3 regions of the Pantoea sp. SM3640 genome follow, and region 1 is predicted to be linked to each of the others. Evidence: predicted binding sites of a transcription regulator. Region 1 holds the regulator's gene; each other region holds the start of a gene.
The links. Region 1 encodes LexA, which represses DNA repair genes until DNA is damaged. Its sites were predicted from a motif close to TNCTGTATGTACATACAGNA; they were not measured.
Positions count from the first base shown of each region.

Region 1 (5,640 bases):
TGAACTATGGCGGCAATCAGCGACGGCATCACCAGCATGTGATGAATATTGTTGCGATAGTAGGTCATCAGCACCGCCTGCTCACGCGGCAGAATGATGATGTCGCCGATACTGTCCTTTTCATTCTCAAACTTATTCATACCCATGGCGTGATCCAGCAGCGCTTCCGCTGAAAGATCGGGTACGGTCGCGTTAGGTGAATAAGGCACATTGCGCAGCAGCTGGGTATAGCATTCCAGCTGTTCAATCAGCTGTTCACGGGTGAGTGAGCGCTGACGTGACGCCAGCAAAGCGGTAACACAGAGGTTCATGGCATTGGCCGCGCCCGCTTCATTGATACGTACCATCAGGCTGGCCGCGATATCATTGACCGTCGGTGTTAACCAGCTCGGACGCTGCGGCTCAATCGGATCGATGGCATCGCGCCATTCCGGTACCTGCTTGTTGAGATAGTTGACCAGCGGCAGCGGTTCGCCAAAGTTAACGTAACCCTGACCGAGATTGCGCAGCTTGCGCAAGCCACGCACCATCTGCATGAAGCCCTCTTTCTCTTTCGCCGCGCCGCGCAGTTCTTTGGCGTAAGTACCCACTTCCATCACGTGCTCATAGCCGATGTAGATCGGCACCAGCGTGATCGGGCGGTTACCGCCGCGCAGCATCGCCTGCAATGTCATGGCTAAGGTGCCGGTTTTCGGGTCCAGCAGACGGCCGGTACGAGAACGTCCACCCTCGACAAAGTACTCAACCGAATAGCCGCGGGTAAACAGCTCGCCGAGATATTCACGGAACACCGTGGCGTAGAGCTTGTTGCCTTTAAAAGTACGACGAATAAAGAATGCGCCCAGACGACGGAAAATCGGGCCGGCTGGCCAGAAGTTGAGGTTGATACCGGCAGCAATGTGTGGCGGGACCAGGCCCTGATGATAGAGCACGTAGGAGAGCAGCAGATAATCCATGTGGCTGCGATGGCACGGCACATAGACAATCTCGTGGCCATCCTGCGCCAGCTGGCGCACTTTTTCGCCGCCATTAACGTTGATGCCCTGATAGAGACGACTCCATAGCCAGCCCATCACGCGGTCAGTAACGCGAATCGCTTCATAAGAGAAGTTGGCGGCAATTTCTTCCATCATCTCGACAGCATTCTGCTGCGCTTTCTCATGGGAGATTTTTTTGCTGCGTGCTTCATCTTCGACGGCTTTTTCAATCGCTTTGGATTGCAGCAGACGGTTAAAGAGATCCTGACGCGCCGGTAACCGCGGGCCAATCGCCGCCAGCCGCTGACGGGCAAAATGGATGCGCGCCACGCGAGCCAGCTTCTGGGCGATCGACTTATCCGTACCGTGTTCCGTGGCCATGCGGCGCAGCGAAACGGTCGGCGAGAAGCGAACAAAACTGTCGCGTCCGTGCCAGATCACCGCAAAGAATTTCTGTACGCCGTTCAGCACCCGCAGGTGTGGCGTGGCTTCGCCCTGGACTTCACGTCCTGGTGCGCGGCCAAACATCACCGTGACCGGCAGCATCTGGATATCCAGCGTAGGATTATTGCGATGCAGATCGAGGTAATCGTGAAAGATTTTCACCGATTCCACGCTGGGCACGAAATAGGGAAAGACGCGCGGGCCATCGTGGATAAATACGTGGCGCGGCAGCAGTGAACCATCAATCTCCAGCGGAGAGAGTGGGTCAGGCAGATGATGCCGCAGACACTGCGCGCGTAAAGTCAGTAAGTCGGCCTTCGAATCGTAAGGCAAAACATACATAATAGGTCGGGTCGGATCCAGACCATGTTCAGACACGGGATCGGCCGGAATGGCCTTACTTTTTACCAAAAACGACAGTGGTAAATTAAGCAATTTGTAATAGAGTTTACGCCAACCTGACATAGACAACATGAAGCCTCTTGTTAGCAAAGCGCCGCAAGCATACCAGAAAGTGCAGCGAAGATCTGTGGTGGTGCCAATTGCACGCAGCCCAGACATTGACGTCAATCCGATAAAAGGGTTCCCACATCATGGCAAATAATGCCACCGGACTTATCAGAATAGTTAAAGCCGCAGGTTACTCCTGGCAGGGACTGCGTGCCGCCTGGCAACATGAAGCGGCGTTTCGTCAGGAGGCACTGGCTGCGCTGGTCGCCATTATTATCGCCTGCTGGCTGGATGTCGATGTGGTCTCACGCATCCTGATGATTGGGTCGGTGGTGCTGGTGGTCATTGTTGAAATCCTCAATAGCGCCATTGAAGCGGTCGTTGACCGCATCGGTCAGGAGCATCATCCGCTGGCGGGCCGGGCCAAAGATATGGGCTCTGCGGCGGTACTGATCAGCATCTTACTGGCACTGTTTGTCTGGATCGCGCTGCTCTGGACACATTTGCGATAAGCGTTCCATATCGCGCCGGAAGCCGCGTTTTGCCTGACAATCGGTTTCCATTTCGCCAATACCTGTATATACTCACAGCGACTGTATAAACAACCAGGGGGCGGGATGAAAGCATTAACCAGCAGGCAGCAGCAGGTCTATGACCTGATTCGCGACCATATTTCTTCAACAGGCATGCCGCCTACGCGCGCAGAGATTGCTGCACAACTGGGCTTCCGCTCACCGAATGCGGCAGAAGAGCACCTGAAAGCGCTGGCGCGTAAAGGCGTTATCGAGATCGTTTCCGGTGCATCGCGCGGCATTCGTCTGCTAATGGAAGAAGAAGCCTCAGAAGGCATACCGTTGATTGGCCGGGTTGCTGCCGGTGAGCCGATCATGGCGCAGGAACATATCGAAACCCACTACAAGGTCGATCCGGGCCTGTTTAAGCCGTCTGCCGACTTCCTGCTGCGCGTCAGCGGAATGTCGATGAAAGATATCGGGATTATGGATGGCGACCTGCTCGCGGTACATAAAACCCAGGATGTACGCAACGGCCAGGTTGTCGTTGCCCGCATTGATGATGAAGTCACCGTTAAGCGCTGGAAAAAGCAGGGTGCTATCGTGCATCTGCTGCCTGAAAACAGTGATTTTGACCCGATTGTTGTCGATACCCGTGCACAGTCCCTGACCATTGAAGGTCTGGCGGTTGGTGTGGTGCGCAACGGCGAGTGGCTCTGATTTGAGGCCTGCGTGCATTCGCCTTTTCTGATGCTATTCTGTCTGCCCTAATTTTGTCGCTGCCTGTTTTGCGCAGCGACACCGAGCACGGAACGGCGAATGCGCTTTATCACGGCAACCGATAAAAATCTCTGGCGGCTTGCGCTGCCAATGATCCTTTCAAATATCACCGTTCCCTTACTGGGGGTGGTTGATACGGCAGTAATAGGTCATCTCGACAGCCCTGTCTATCTTGGCGGGGTTGCGGTCGGGACCACGGTGACCAGCTTCCTCTTTATGCTGCTGCTTTTCCTTCGAATGAGTACGACTGGCCTTACGGCGCAGGCGTTTGGTGCGGGCGATAAAACTGCGCTGGCACGCGCGCTGACGCAGCCGCTGATTATTGCGCTGCTGGCAGGTGTACTGTTCATCGCTTTACGTTATCCGATTATTCAGCTGGCGACCCATCTGGTTGGCGGCAATCCCGCGGTACTGGAACAGGCGGCGCTGTTTATTCAGATTCGCTGGCTCAGCGCGCCTGCTACGCTGGCAAATCTGGTCATTCTGGGCTGGCTGCTGGGCGTGCAGTATGCGCGCGCGCCGGTGATCCTGCTGGTGGTGGGCAATGTGGTTAATATCGTGCTCGATCTCTGGCTGGTGATGGGTCTGCACTGGGGTGTCGCGGGTGCAGCAACCGCCACGGCGCTGGCGGAGTACATTACGCTGGGTGTCGGCAGCATCATGGTCTGGCGGGTCCTGAAGCTGCGCGGCATTTCGCTAAGCCTGTTGAAGCAGAGCTGGCGCGGTGACAGCGGCCGACTGCTGCGGCTGAACCGGGATATCATGCTGCGCTCACTAATGCTGCAACTCTGTTTCGCCTCGCTGACCGTGCTGGGCGCGCGGCTTGGCCCGGATGTGGTGGCAGTTAACGCGGTATTGCTGATGTTCATTACGTTCACGGCCTATGCGCTGGATGGCTTCGCCTACGCGGTTGAAGCGTTTGCCGGCGAGGCGCATGGTGCAAAAGATGGCAGCAAACTGTGGCATGTCTGGCACTCTGCCTGTCGGCAGGCGGTGGTGGTGGCGCTTTTCTTCTCGCTGATCTATGCCATTGCTGGCTCGCAGATTGTTACCCTGTTGACCTCCCTTCCTTCGCTGCAACAAAGTGCTGACCGCTATCTGGTCTGGCAGATCGTTATGCCGCTGATCGGCGTCTGGTGTTATCTGCTGGATGGGATGTTCATCGGCGCGACGCGCGGACGTGAGATGCGTAATAGCATGGTGATAGCAGCAGCAGGCTACTTTCTGACGCTGTTGAGCGTACCGGCGCTGGGCAATCACGGACTGTGGCTGGCGGTAACGGTTTTCCTGGCGCTGCGCGGTCTGTCACTGTGGCTCATCTGGCGCAGGCACTGGCGTCAGAACAGCTGGTTTGATGCCTGACGCTGCACAGATTGATACAGATTATTCCGTATTATTCCGGGTTTTTGAATCTGGTTGCTACAATTAACTTTATCCGGCGCAGTTAACCAGCGCTTTATATCGTTATTTTGTTAAGTAACAAGATAATTGTTAAACCCCGAGGATTGGAGGTCTGCCATGAATAAAGACGAAGCGAGCGGCAACTGGAAGCAGTTCAAAGGCACAATGAAAGAGAAATGGGGCAAGCTGACCGACGATGACATGCAGGTTATCGAAGGCAAACGCGATCAGCTGGTCGGCAAAATCCAGGAACGTTATGGCTATGCGAAAGATGAAGCAGAGCGTGAAGTGACGGACTGGGAAGGCCAGAATAAAGACCACCGCTGGTAATGCAGCGCTGATCAGTTAACACATTCCGGTGCACCCGCACCGGAACCACACAAGGATGCGCCAGTTACCCGCGTTTTCCCCGCTTTTTCCCCTCATCCTGATGATCGTGTTCGCAGCTTTCATGGTGCGTACAGGCTTCTACTGCAGCACAATTTTCACATAAACCATGCGCTTCAATCACACTGTGGCGTAAAGCGAACTGCGCTTCACCCGCCAGCGTCGCGATAATCTTCTCCACGCCCTGCGCCTGTTTCTCCGTTACTGCTGCACAGCGGTCGCAGATCAGCATCACTGAGGTATGTGCCGGTGCCTCGAAGTGGTGACACATAACGTAGCTATTGTTGGACTCCACCCGATGTATGAAACCCTGCTCCAGCAGGAAATCCAGCGCACGATAGACGGTGGGCGGCTTGGCCTGCGGTTCGCTGATGCGGAGTTGATCCAGCAGATCGTAGGCGCTGATCGAGCCAGGCTGTTCGGCCATCAGGCGCAATACCTCAGCACGCTGCGAAGTCAGACGTACACCGCGCTGCAGGCACATTTTTTCAGCCTGAATCAAAATTTGCTGCGATGTCATGTTTGTCATGAAAAATTCTCCGCTGGATAAGTGATGTTATTTTATCACACATAGTTTTGCGGCGCTGATGTTCGTTTTCGCCTGTTAAAACAGCATTATTTGCCTGTTAAAACAGCATTTTAAGAATTTAAGCCGCTATCTATCTCAAATCTGACGAGAAATCAGATCC
Region 1 is NZ_CP064872.1:3,575,325-3,580,964, reverse strand. It holds gene plsB (glycerol-3-phosphate 1-O-acyltransferase PlsB) at 1-1,886, opposite strand, end outside; gene IV493_RS16630 (diacylglycerol kinase) at 2,015-2,383, shown strand; gene lexA (transcriptional repressor LexA) at 2,489-3,103, shown strand; gene dinF (MATE family efflux transporter DinF) at 3,203-4,525, shown strand; gene IV493_RS16615 (CsbD family protein) at 4,682-4,894, shown strand; gene zur (zinc uptake transcriptional repressor Zur) at 4,959-5,480, opposite strand.

Region 2 (5,640 bases), 1.9 Mb from region 1:
TTGCCTGTCGTTACTTAGAGCTATTGAGATACCACAGAGGTTGAAAATTTTATCATATGATCTCAAGAAGAATTGGGCGCGTTGAGGCTTGCTTTACTAAGAATAAAAAGGGTAAAACGCCTTCTGAATTTTTCCGGATTTAAGCGATGCACGCATATAAACTAACGTTTTAATAATAGATAAGGATGGCACCGTATCTGATATAAACAATGAGGCACCGTTCTGTTCTATAAATTCCTGAACGTTACTTTGACTGTGAAAAATCTGAACCGAGAAAAACCTGACGCAAATCAGCGCGCCTGGTCGGCGCGCATTAAACATCAGGGTTTATATGGATCTTTCTTATCATCCTGGCTGTCATCATTTTTGCGCGGCACTTCACCATGATCTTTCGGCGCATCAGTGGCAGGATGATCATCTTCTTCATAGGCATTGCCCGCGTTTGGCGCAGCTTCCGGCAGGCTTTTGCTGACATCACCTTCTTTCTTACGTTCTTCATTCGTATTGTGCTTAAACATAACTCACTCCTTTTGTTCCAGTGCCTTAAGTCTAGACCAGCCCTGACATCGCGCATTACATCGGGCTCAGGAGAGCAAAAAAAGCCCGCCAGAGGCGGGCTAATCGGAGTTTCTCTCATACTGAACACGTCATTTTTCGATGTTCGGGTGTGTGCAGCACAATCATGCTAACGGGAAAAGTTTGATGCAGAAATGGACAAATCTGTCATATCAACTGCGGCAGGTCACATTCCCGACGATAAAAATGTCGATAAATAAATTCGATTGAAGAGATTAATAAAAGGCATATAGTGACCTGCGTTACCAGGAGATAGAAATTATGTTACGAGACTATTTAAAGATTGAAGCAGAAGACCAGCTGATTGAACAGCGCACACTGAGCCTGAGAAATCGTGGTCAGGAAGAGGTGACGGAGTGGATCATTGTGAGCCGTCAGGGTGTCAAAAAAGGCGGCGTGACCCTGTTCGACAAACTCAGCACCCGCCGCTCATGGCCAGTCAACTATCGCATTATGCAGACTGATTTGCAGGGCAAGGTAGTGGTGGATCAACTGGTCGACGCCCTGTAGTTGCACGGCTATGACTCTGGCGACTGTTGTTCGCTGAAAAGCTAATCCGCACCCGGCGGTTTTTTTTATGGCTGCCGATAGCGGCGTAATTCAACCAGTGTTCCAATCAGTTGCAGGCTGTCCCGGCTTGAATGCAGCTCGGGAAAGTTGATATTGACCGGAGCCAGTTCAAACTGCGCAACACCCTCTTCACTGCCTCGCTGACGCCAGGTGCGCAGCAGGGCATTCTGTTGCTGCATTGCCAGCACGCAGTCGCCGGGCTGAGGTGCCAGGCTGGGATCAATGATCACCACATCCCCCCGCAGAATCGCGGGCGTCATCGCCTGTTCTTCTACCCGGATGGCGAAACTCTGTTGCGAAAGCGCCATATCGTTGTGCATCAGTAGCTCATGCCGCACAGAGCTGGCGTCGTTCAGCCATTGTGCGACATCGCGCTGAGAAAGCAGCGGGATCTGGTGCAGGCCAGCCCAGCTATTTTCACTGAAAACAGGACCATCCCCATCTATCAGATAAGCCGGCGTGCAGCCCAGCGCTTCGGCAAGCCGAAGCAGGTTTTCACCGCGCGGCAGCGTCTCCTCTTTTTCCCATTGTGAAATAGCTACATGGGAAACTTTTACCTGTTGCGCCAGTTGCTTCTGCGTTAATTGCAGTGATTTACGTCGGAGTCGGATGCGGTCACCCAGCGTTTCGTTTTTCATCAGCTTGACTTTTTAGTTGAGATTGACTTAAGTATACTTAACTCTGGTATTTAAGCAATCTTAAATTCAGGGTGGAGGACGTGGCTGTTCTGCACGCAGTGTGTTCCAGAGACCTTACCGGACAAAGGGGTGTGGCATGGAAAGTAGTCTGATTACCAGTATGGGTGCATTAGTTCTGGGTGGGGGGGCGGCTGCACTGTTCTGGAAACCGTTATTGGCGGGTATCGCGTCAATCGTAACCAGTAATCGAGCCGGCGGCGAAATTATTACCAGCTACAAAGAGCAGGTGGTATTGCTGAAAGAGAGCAACCTGTTGATACGGGAGGAGAACGATGAGTTACGTGAACGTCATGACAGAAATCTGCGACGTATTGCGACACTCGAAACGGATCTGCGGTTAATCAAGAATGCCGTAGGTATTTTACTGGCAATGACCGAAACCGATCAGAACGATAAATTTCGTAATGAGATTGATCGGCTGATCTCAACTCTGGAGGATCGCAGCGATGTCAACGATTAACAGGCTTAAGGCACCTATGTCATACCAGCGCAAAGTTATCCTCGGCTGCATTCTGCTAAGCTGTTCGATGATTTGCATTCTGATGACAATTATTTTTGTTTACGTCAGTAACACGGCAAATAAGCGGGTTGAGGAGATTCGGGCAGATTATCGGGTCATTGCAGCGCGGCGTGATGACCGGGTGGATTTGCTGACCAGTCAGGTTGCAGCCTTACAGCATAAGCTTGATGTAATACCGGAGCGCGTCGCCGACAAAACGATCACAAAAGTGAAAGAAGTCGTGATTGAGAAGGAGGTGCCATCCGCGAAACCCACGGAGAAACCATAACTTCCGATTATTCTTAGTGCGGCTTCGCTATTATCGACTAGTTTTAAATCTCCGGACGACATTTTGTATCTGAACTGGCGTCCGCTGATTGGCCGGTAGATGAACCGCTAAGCCTAAACACTTTTGATAACTGACCAGAAGGAAATTTAGCATGAGCGATTCAACAGAAACCAAGACCAAAAATGACTATCTGCGCGATGTGACTTCGCAGTTGAAAGAGATGCGCCACTACGCGCAGACCAACACCGAAACCCTGTCCAGCCATTGGTTAGCGTTTGATGCGGGTGAGTATAAAGACAAGACGAACGCCGATCGTATCGATGCGTTGCTGAATAAGCAGGGGAAACTGCTGGAAGATCTGGATGCCGCCATTCAGGACATCGAGATTGAAATTAATCACAGTGAGCAGGAGAGCTGATTCATCTCCCGCTGACTGATGCGGTGGCCGCTAAAGGATTAGTCGGCCACCAGCCACATTTCCGCTTCGTCGAACATTTCTTCAACAATACGCGCAACTGTCGCCTTGTCGTTCTTACTCAAATCAGTATCAATCGCGTTACGTTCCATCGGCTTGACCTTAACTTCAATGTCAGGAAACACCCGATGTACCCGCTTTTCCAGCTCCTCACGAATCATCTCGCGAGCACCCGGTAAACCGGCAACGTTGCGCTTGTCATAAATCAACTCAACAAACATGATGGCAATCCATTCAGGGCAAAATCGCTGATATATAATACTGTAAATAAAAACAGTAGCAAGGCAGTACCCCTGATTTCGCGTAAATTTTTATCTCGCTCAAACCTCAATCTTCGACTAGCAAAATGCGCACGCATCGCGACATAATGTCGGCTTACTTTTCAGGAGGTCCGCGATGCGACAACTGGTCATTGATATTCTGCTAAAGCTGGCAAAGATGGACGTCGACGCAAAAGAGCTGACGGCGCAGCTTGAAGCGCAGTCCCTGCTGGTTGCAGCGCTGCTGGTACAAGCAAAACAGGACAACTCGCTGACCATTACAGAAACGGTGCAGGATGCCATCATTACCGCTTCGCAATCGTCGACCGAGTTTCTGCAGTCGGATGTTGATCTGCTGCTGACGCACATCAATCGTCTGCTTGCGGTTGCAAGCTATGTAGAAGTGAAAGGCAAAGCCACGGAAGAGCGAGAGTAGGGCCATTTATCAATACGCCTCCGGAGAGGAAAGCCCGGCAACCTCTCCGGAGGCAGTGAAGATGCTCTGCCTGTAAGGGCAATCATCACCTGCGGCATGACGTGAAAGTATCGCGTTGTACTCTACTGCTTCATCCGATGCTGTACGGCAGGCTGAAAGGTGTAATTCACGCCTGTCCAGTGCATTGAAAATTACAGCTCGTTTTTGATGCAGAACTGTTCCCAGCTCATCCCCAGCGACTCAGCATGAGATTTAAGATAGGTCTCGATAGCCTCAGCCGCTACCGCTTTATCCGGCTCAGCGAGCTGAATAGAAAAAATCATCCCATCCAGATTTTTCTGCCGCAAAAAGGCTGCATAGATGCGTTCGGCATGCCATTCACGTAGCTGTCGCAGCGACAGATTAGCGGCACGGGCATCACTCTCCGTCAACTCATCCAGTGCAGACTGAAAGTCGGGATGCGCGGTAAAAAACATTTCACGTGCCTGGGCATAGTAGGCTTCTGGCGTTTTCATATTTATATTCCTGAAAGTCTGATGCAGCGCGTCAGTGTATCGGGTTGTCTTCCGCTTGTCAGGCGTGCCAGAGCCCATTCCCACTGCCAGCTGCCGATCAAAAAGCTGATCGGTCTCCTGGCTCAAGGGTAAATTCTGCTGTAAACAGTCGCTCGCGGGTGTCTGAACAGCCAGATACCTTGCGCTACGCGGTGGAAAAATTATAACGTAGCCGCCATTGACGCGATCTTAGGGATTAAACATGAAAAAGTGGATGCTGATTGCCGCGCTTGCACTGAGTGGCTGTGCGCAAATCAACGATTATGAAAATGCGGTACAAACGCCGGCACCGGCTGAGTTGCAGGGGAACTGGCAAACCGTCGGCCCGCAGACCAGCCTGATCAATGGACAGGCCATGGCCAGTCTGATTATCAATGCGGATGGCAGCACGCTGGATTGCCGTCAGTGGATGCGTGTGATTGCGAAGCCAGGCAAACTGACCCGTCTGAGCGGTGACTATGTCAACGTGACGCGCAGGATACGCGTGATGCCGCTGGTCGTCGATAACAGCGAACTGAACTATGACGGGCTGACCCTGCGCAAGGTGGCGCGTCCGACAGTAGAGTGTCAGCAGGCACTGGAAGAGGTGGCTAAACAGCCGAAAGCCGCAGTGATCCAGAATATTGAACCGCAGCTGCTGCGCACGCCGATTACTGAACATAACGCGCAGTCGTAACCGCCGCCCATAAAAAAAACCGCCCCGGCAGCGCGCGCTCGCTTCTGCCGGGGCGGTTTTACATTTACTCAGTCAGTTATTCTGCTACTACCCAGACGCTGACGCTGCCACCGTTACAGACAAAGACTGCGGTACCGTGCTCGTCTGCGGTAATGGTCTCTTCACGGTTGCCCAGATGATCGCGCCAGACCTTACCGGCAAAGCCTTCGCCCATCGGCACACTTTTCTCGCCCGCATCGCCGTTCGACATGATCACCACACAGCCAGGCTGCGTTTCGGTACCGCTGCGGCTGAACGCCACGCAGTTGGGATGATCAAAATAGTCGGTCTGTACGCCCCAGCCATACTGCTGACGCGCCCGGATTAATCCTTCGAGTTCAGGAATGACCGGCATCTCAATTTTGTGCGTCTCGCCGTCGCCGCCCTCATCTTCGTAAGTCGCCCCGAACAGGTCAGGATAGAAAATGGTCGGCACGCCCTGCTCACGCAGCAGGATCAGCGCATAGGCCAGCGGTTTGAACCAGGCCTCTACCGGCGCTTCCAGCGACTGCAGCGGCTGGGTGTCATGGTTGGCCACGATCGTCACGGCATGCCACGGATCCGCCAC
Region 2 is NZ_CP064872.1:1,450,727-1,456,366, forward strand. It holds gene IV493_RS06570 (hypothetical protein) at 321-518, opposite strand; gene IV493_RS06575 (hypothetical protein) at 838-1,086, shown strand; gene IV493_RS06580 (helix-turn-helix domain-containing protein) at 1,152-1,784, opposite strand; gene IV493_RS06585 (hypothetical protein) at 1,921-2,304, shown strand; gene IV493_RS06590 (hypothetical protein) at 2,291-2,632, shown strand; gene IV493_RS06595 (hypothetical protein) at 2,784-3,050, shown strand; gene IV493_RS06600 (DinI-like family protein) at 3,089-3,328, opposite strand; gene iraP (anti-adapter protein IraP) at 3,504-3,803, shown strand; gene IV493_RS06610 (DUF6388 family protein) at 3,995-4,318, opposite strand; gene yedD (lipoprotein YedD) at 4,560-5,033, shown strand; gene amyA (alpha-amylase) at 5,110-5,640, opposite strand, start outside.
Region 2: IV493_RS06600 (DinI-like family protein) is a predicted target of LexA. The motif match lies at 3,367-3,386, and genes of this name have one in related genera.

Region 3 (5,640 bases), 1.5 Mb from region 1:
GCAGGCGACCAAACTTATCGCTCATCGGGCCAAACAGCAGCTGGCCAACGCCCAGACCCAGCAGGCCGGCGGTCAGACTCAGCTGCGCGGTTGCGGTTTCAGTGTGCAAATCCTGCGCCATTTGTGGCAGTGCGGGCAGATAGAGGTCAATGCAGAGCGGGCCAAGTGCGGCCAGCAGGCCGAGCGTAATGGCGTAAACCAGGCGGTTAGAATGTACAGGGGTCATTTATCCTCGGAGTCGTCAGCGGTGGGGTGAACAGAAAGCGGGCAAGGCAGTAAATTGCAGATACCCGTAACGCCGCTACCACACTGATCAACGCCCTCACTGATGATGGCCGATGAGTCTGAAAATGAATCGTTACAGGGTGTCTGTTTTGCGGGGAAGTATACGTCTGCGTTGACAGCAAAACAGCCTTCTTTACGATATCCTGACATTTGCTATGCGATGAATTGTTGCTCATAAACTTGATAAATCAGCATTTATGTTCCAGGCTTGTTTCCACATGGACAATCAATGAGGAACAACAAGATGAATAAAGTGATGGGATGTATCGCTGCGGCGCTGACGCTGGCTGCACTGTCTGGTTGTACGACTTACGATCGTGCTGAAAGCTACGTGACTAAGCCAGTCGTTAAGGATGTTAAAAAAGGTATGACCCGCGATCAGGTTCGTCAGATCGCTGGTACGCCGTCTACTGAAATCACCATGGTTCACGCGCGCGGCACCTGCCAGACTTACGTATTGGGTCAGCGCGACGGTAAAGCACAGACTTACTTCGTGAGCTATAACGACACTGGCCGTGTGATGAACTACGGCTTCCAGAGCTGCGCGGAATATGACACCGATCCGCAGGTTCAGCAGTAATACGTAGCACCCCTGAATAGCAAACGGCCCGTCGTCATGACGGGCCGTTTTTCGTTGCGGCGCGGACTACAATCCCGCCGGCCGCGGCACCTCAACATAATCACCGTCTATCTGCCGCTGGTAGTAGTGGCCGTCCTGCACATAGAAACGTTTACCATTAAAGTCGAGTACCCGCATTTCACTGCTGACCCGCGACTCTGCTGGCGGCTCGACCACCACATACTCTTCGCCATGACGCTGATAATAACTGCCGTTCAGCAGGTAGTAGGTCAGTCCGCCAATCAGCACCGCGGTAGCGGCTTCAGGTAAAAAACGCACCGGGCCAGGACCGCCCCAGTGGGGGCCAGGACCGCCCCAGTGGGGGCCGGGTCCGCCATGTCGGCCCCATCCACCCGGGCCCCAGTCGCCAGGGTGGGCGAAAGCCAGCGCGGGCGTCAACAGCGCCAGCGTCAGAAGCGAGGCAATAATTTTTTTCATCGGATGTCCTCCTCATAAGACTGGATGCAGAATTCGCTTTTTACCGGGTAAAGACAAGCACTAAAGCGGCGATTTTTCGCCTGTTTACCATGCTTAACGCTTTCTTAACGGCGTCGCCATCAATGGGGAGGATTATGGAGAGGAAGGGCAGAAATAACCTGGCGCGGGCGCGCCAGGCTTACAGCAGATTAACGGTGCGCCAGCTCGGCGTTGTCGTCACTTTCCAGTACGCGCTTATCGGTCAGACCTAACCAGCGGCTGGTCAGGGAACCCGCGGTCATCGAACCATTGACGTTCAGTGCCGTACGACCCATATCAATCAGCGGCTCAATGGAGATTAGCAGCGCCACCAGGGTGACAGGCAGGCCCATCGCAGGCAGAACAATCAGGGCGGCAAAGGTGGCACCGCCGCCGACGCCCGCCACACCTGCAGAGCTCAGCGTGACGATCCCGACCAGGGTTGCAATCCACAGCGGGTCAAACGGGTTGATCCCGACAGTTGGCGCAACCATTACGGCCAGCATGGTCGGATAGAGACCGGCACAGCCGTTCTGGCCGATAGTGGCACCGAAGGATGCCGCGAAGCTGGCAATCGACTCCGGCACGCCAAGACGACGGGTCTGCGTCTCTACGCTCAGCGGAATGCTCGCTGCGCTGGAGCGGCTGGTGAAGGCGAAGGTGATCACCGGCCACACTTTACGGAAGAAGCGCAGCGGGTTGATGCCATTCACCGACAGCAGCAGAGCATGAACACCAAACATGATGGCCAGACCGAGGTAAGAGGCGACCACAAAGCTGCCCAGCTTGATGATGTCCTGCAGGTTTGAACCGGCAACCACTTTGGTCATCAGCGCCAGCACACCATATGGCGTCAGTTTCATCACTAAACGCACCAGCTTCATAACCCATGACTGCAGCGTGTCGATTGCGACCAGCACGCGCTGACCTTTCACTTCATCATCTTTCAGCAACTGCAGGGCAGCCACACCCAGGAATGCGGCAAAGATGACGACGCTGATAATTGACGTTGGATTAGCGCCGGTCAGATCGGCAAACGGGTTTTTCGGGATAAAGGAAAGCACCAGCTGTGGCACGCTCAGGTCAGAGACTTTGCCGACATAGTTGCTCTGGATCGCACTCAGCCGCGCGGTTTCCTGCACACCCTGAACCAGACCTTCTGCGCTCAGACCAAACAGGCCGGTGACGAAGACGCCGACCAGCGCCGAAATCGCGGTGGTAAACAGCAGTACGCCAATGGTCAGTACGCTGATTTTCCCCAGCGACGAGGCGTTATGCAGACGGGCCACCGCACTCAGAATAGAAACGAACACCAGCGGCATCACCACCATCTGCAGCAACTGGACATAGCCATTACCGACGATGTTAAACCAGCTGATAGACTCTTTTACCACTGCGCTGTTTTCGCCGTAGATCAACTGCAAAACCAGGCCGAACAGCACGCCGATCACCAGACCGGTCAGCACTTTTTTCGACAGGCTCCAGTTCTGACGGCTGAAGCGGGAGAGCAATACCAGCAGCACCACAAAGGCCACGATATTGAGCGTAAGAGGAAGGTCCATACTGAAACTCCAGAGTAATGCGGCTTTCCCACCCGGGAAAGCCGCATAATGTTAATCACGAATTAAGACAGCGGGAATGGTAACAGCAGGCGGAGAGGGCACCTTATATCCAAATGGCATGGTTTATAACTTAATGACGTTTTGTGCGGCTTTATTGCGCAGTATGACTGGAAATTAACCGTCCGACGCCATTTTGTAGCGTATCAAACAGCTGAGCCGGCCAGCCGTTTGCACCAAAAGATGGCATGCCGACCGGGAACCACAGCGCATAGCCTACCAGTCCCAGACATAACGCCCGCTCAAGCTGATTTCCTTTCTGACTGCGCAGAATCGGCAGACGGAAGCGCCAGCGGCAGGGCCACAGCAGCGGAACCCCGGCGGGCGTCAGCATATCAGCCACAATATGGCTGAGGTAGCCCAGCGTCAGACCCTGTAGTACGTCTGCCGGTATCGGCGACGACTGGGGCAGGTTTATCTGAAAAAGCCATAAACCGGCCGCCACCGCCAGCAAACTATGGGTAAAGCCCCGATGGCCGAACGCGCGCGCAATAGGATGAGAAAGCCAGCGTAGTCGCTGTCCCAGCAGAGATTTGGGGTGATCGATATCGGGCAGGAGGCATGTCAGCAGGGCTGAAGGAACGAGATGCCACCAGTCGGCCTGCGCCAGTACGGGTGTCAGCTCAGCACGTTTGGCAAAAATAGCGCTGGCAATGGCAAAAATGATGTGGCCTTCGCCCGTCATGATAGAACCTGGTTGCAAAGAAAGCTGTCGATGCATCCAGTATAGGGATTTATCCAGTAAATGAGAACATGTGACGCTGTAACGAAGCATGAATATTTTTAACAAGGCGGACAGTGATGAAACACTGTCCGCCCGCTCTGCCAGAAAGATTAACGAGCCAGCCAGCCGCCATCTACCGCCAGTGTATAGCCATTAACGTAGTCAGACGCGGAAGAGGCCAGGAAAACTACCGGGCCCATCATGTCATCAGGCACGCCCCAGCGTCCTGCCGGGATACGCCCCAGAATCTCATCGCTTCGGGCCTGGTCTTTACGCAGCTGTTCAGTGTTATCGGTAGCCATATAGCCTGGGGCAATCGCATTAACATTAACGCCATGCTTCGCCCACTCGTTCGCCATCAGACGCGTTAAACCCATGACTGCGCTTTTCGACGCTGTATAGGAAGGCACGCGGATGCCGCCCTGGAACGACAGCATAGAGGCGATATTGATAATCTTGCCGCCGCTACCCTGAGCAATAAACTGCCGGGCTACCTGCTGTGACAGGAAAAAGACCGTTTTACTGTTGATGTTCATCACATCATCCCAGTCCTGCTCGCTGAAGTTCAGTGCATCTTCACGACGGATAATCCCGGCGTTGTTGACCAGAATATCAATTCTGCCCGCGGCTGCGACCGCCTGCTCAACAACCTGCGACGCAACATCAGATTTCATCAGGTCAGCCGATATCGACCAGAAACGGCGGCCAAGTGCTTCAACTTTACGCTGCGTTTCGTCAGGTTCGAAACGGTTAACGCCGACAATGTCGCAGCCAGCCTGAGCCAGCCCCAGAGCCATACCCTGACCCAGACCGGTATTACAACCGGTCACCATTGCCACTTTGCCTTTTAAATCAAACGTATTCAGTACCATTTATGCTTCTCCTCTGCTTAACGCAGTTCGCTGATTTTGACGTGGTCCATGTCATTAAAGACCTGATTCTCACCCACCATGCCCCAGATAAATGTGTAACGCTGGGTGCCGACGCCGGCATGAATTGACCAACTGGGTGAGATGACCGCCTGCTCGTTATGTACCAGCAGATGGCGGGTTTGCTGGGGTTCTCCCATCATGTGGAAGACCGCGCTCTCTTCGCTCATATCGAAGTAGAAATAGACTTCCATGCGCCGTTCATGAGTGTGACAGGGCATGGTGTTCCACAGGCTGCCTTCATCCAGTCGGGTTAAGCCCATGGTGAGCTGGCAGGTGGGCAGCACATCCGGCACGATAAATTTGTTAATGGTGCGACGATTGGCAGTAGTAGCATCACCCAGCGTGGCAGTTGCGGCTTCCTGTAACGTAATCTTCTTATCCGGGAAGGTGCAGTGTGCGGGTGCGCTGTTGTAATAAAATTTAGCGGGCTGGGCCGGGTTCAGGCTGCGGAACAGCAGGTTGCGCGCACCTTTACCAATGTAAAGCGCCTCTTCATGACCGATCTCCCAGGCTTTACCGTCGACCTTAACCAGACCCGGGCCGCCAATGTTGATCATGCCCAGCTCGCGGCGCTCAAGAAAGTAACTGACGCCCAGCTGCTTTCCCATCTCATCACCGATAGTGACTGGCTTATTAACCGGCATCACGCCGCCAATGATGATGCGGTCGGTGTGGCTGTAGGTCAGGGTGTAATTGTCAGCGGAAAAAATCGTCTCAATCAGAAACTCGCGTCGCAGCGCGTCAGTGTCGAGCTGTTTAGCGTGATCGCTGTGAATGCTTTGGCGAACGTCCATCTCAGGCCTCTCTGCAGGTCAGGTTATTCATGCCCCGAATGGGGACGCTTCGGGCATCTTAGGCAGAGCGAGATGGGAATTCAATAAAAATGAAACGTTGTTTTATTTTTTTGCGGAGCAGATCAACCGGCAGGCGCAGCGGGCAAAAAAAAGCCCGCTATGCGCGGGCTGTTTATCATCCCTGCAGATGCTGCAGGCTAAGCTGGGTCAG
Region 3 is NZ_CP064872.1:2,100,114-2,105,753, reverse strand. It holds gene IV493_RS09800 (multidrug effflux MFS transporter) at 1-226, opposite strand, end outside; gene osmE (osmotically-inducible lipoprotein OsmE) at 530-865, shown strand; gene IV493_RS09790 (DUF6515 family protein) at 932-1,342, opposite strand; gene IV493_RS09785 (L-cystine transporter) at 1,531-2,922, opposite strand; gene IV493_RS09780 (metal-dependent hydrolase) at 3,074-3,664, opposite strand; gene kduD (2-dehydro-3-deoxy-D-gluconate 5-dehydrogenase KduD) at 3,814-4,575, opposite strand; gene kduI (5-dehydro-4-deoxy-D-glucuronate isomerase) at 4,593-5,429, opposite strand; gene hxpB (hexitol phosphatase HxpB) at 5,605-5,640, opposite strand, start outside.
Region 3: IV493_RS09780 (metal-dependent hydrolase) is a predicted target of LexA. The motif match lies at 3,687-3,706, and genes of this name have one in related genera.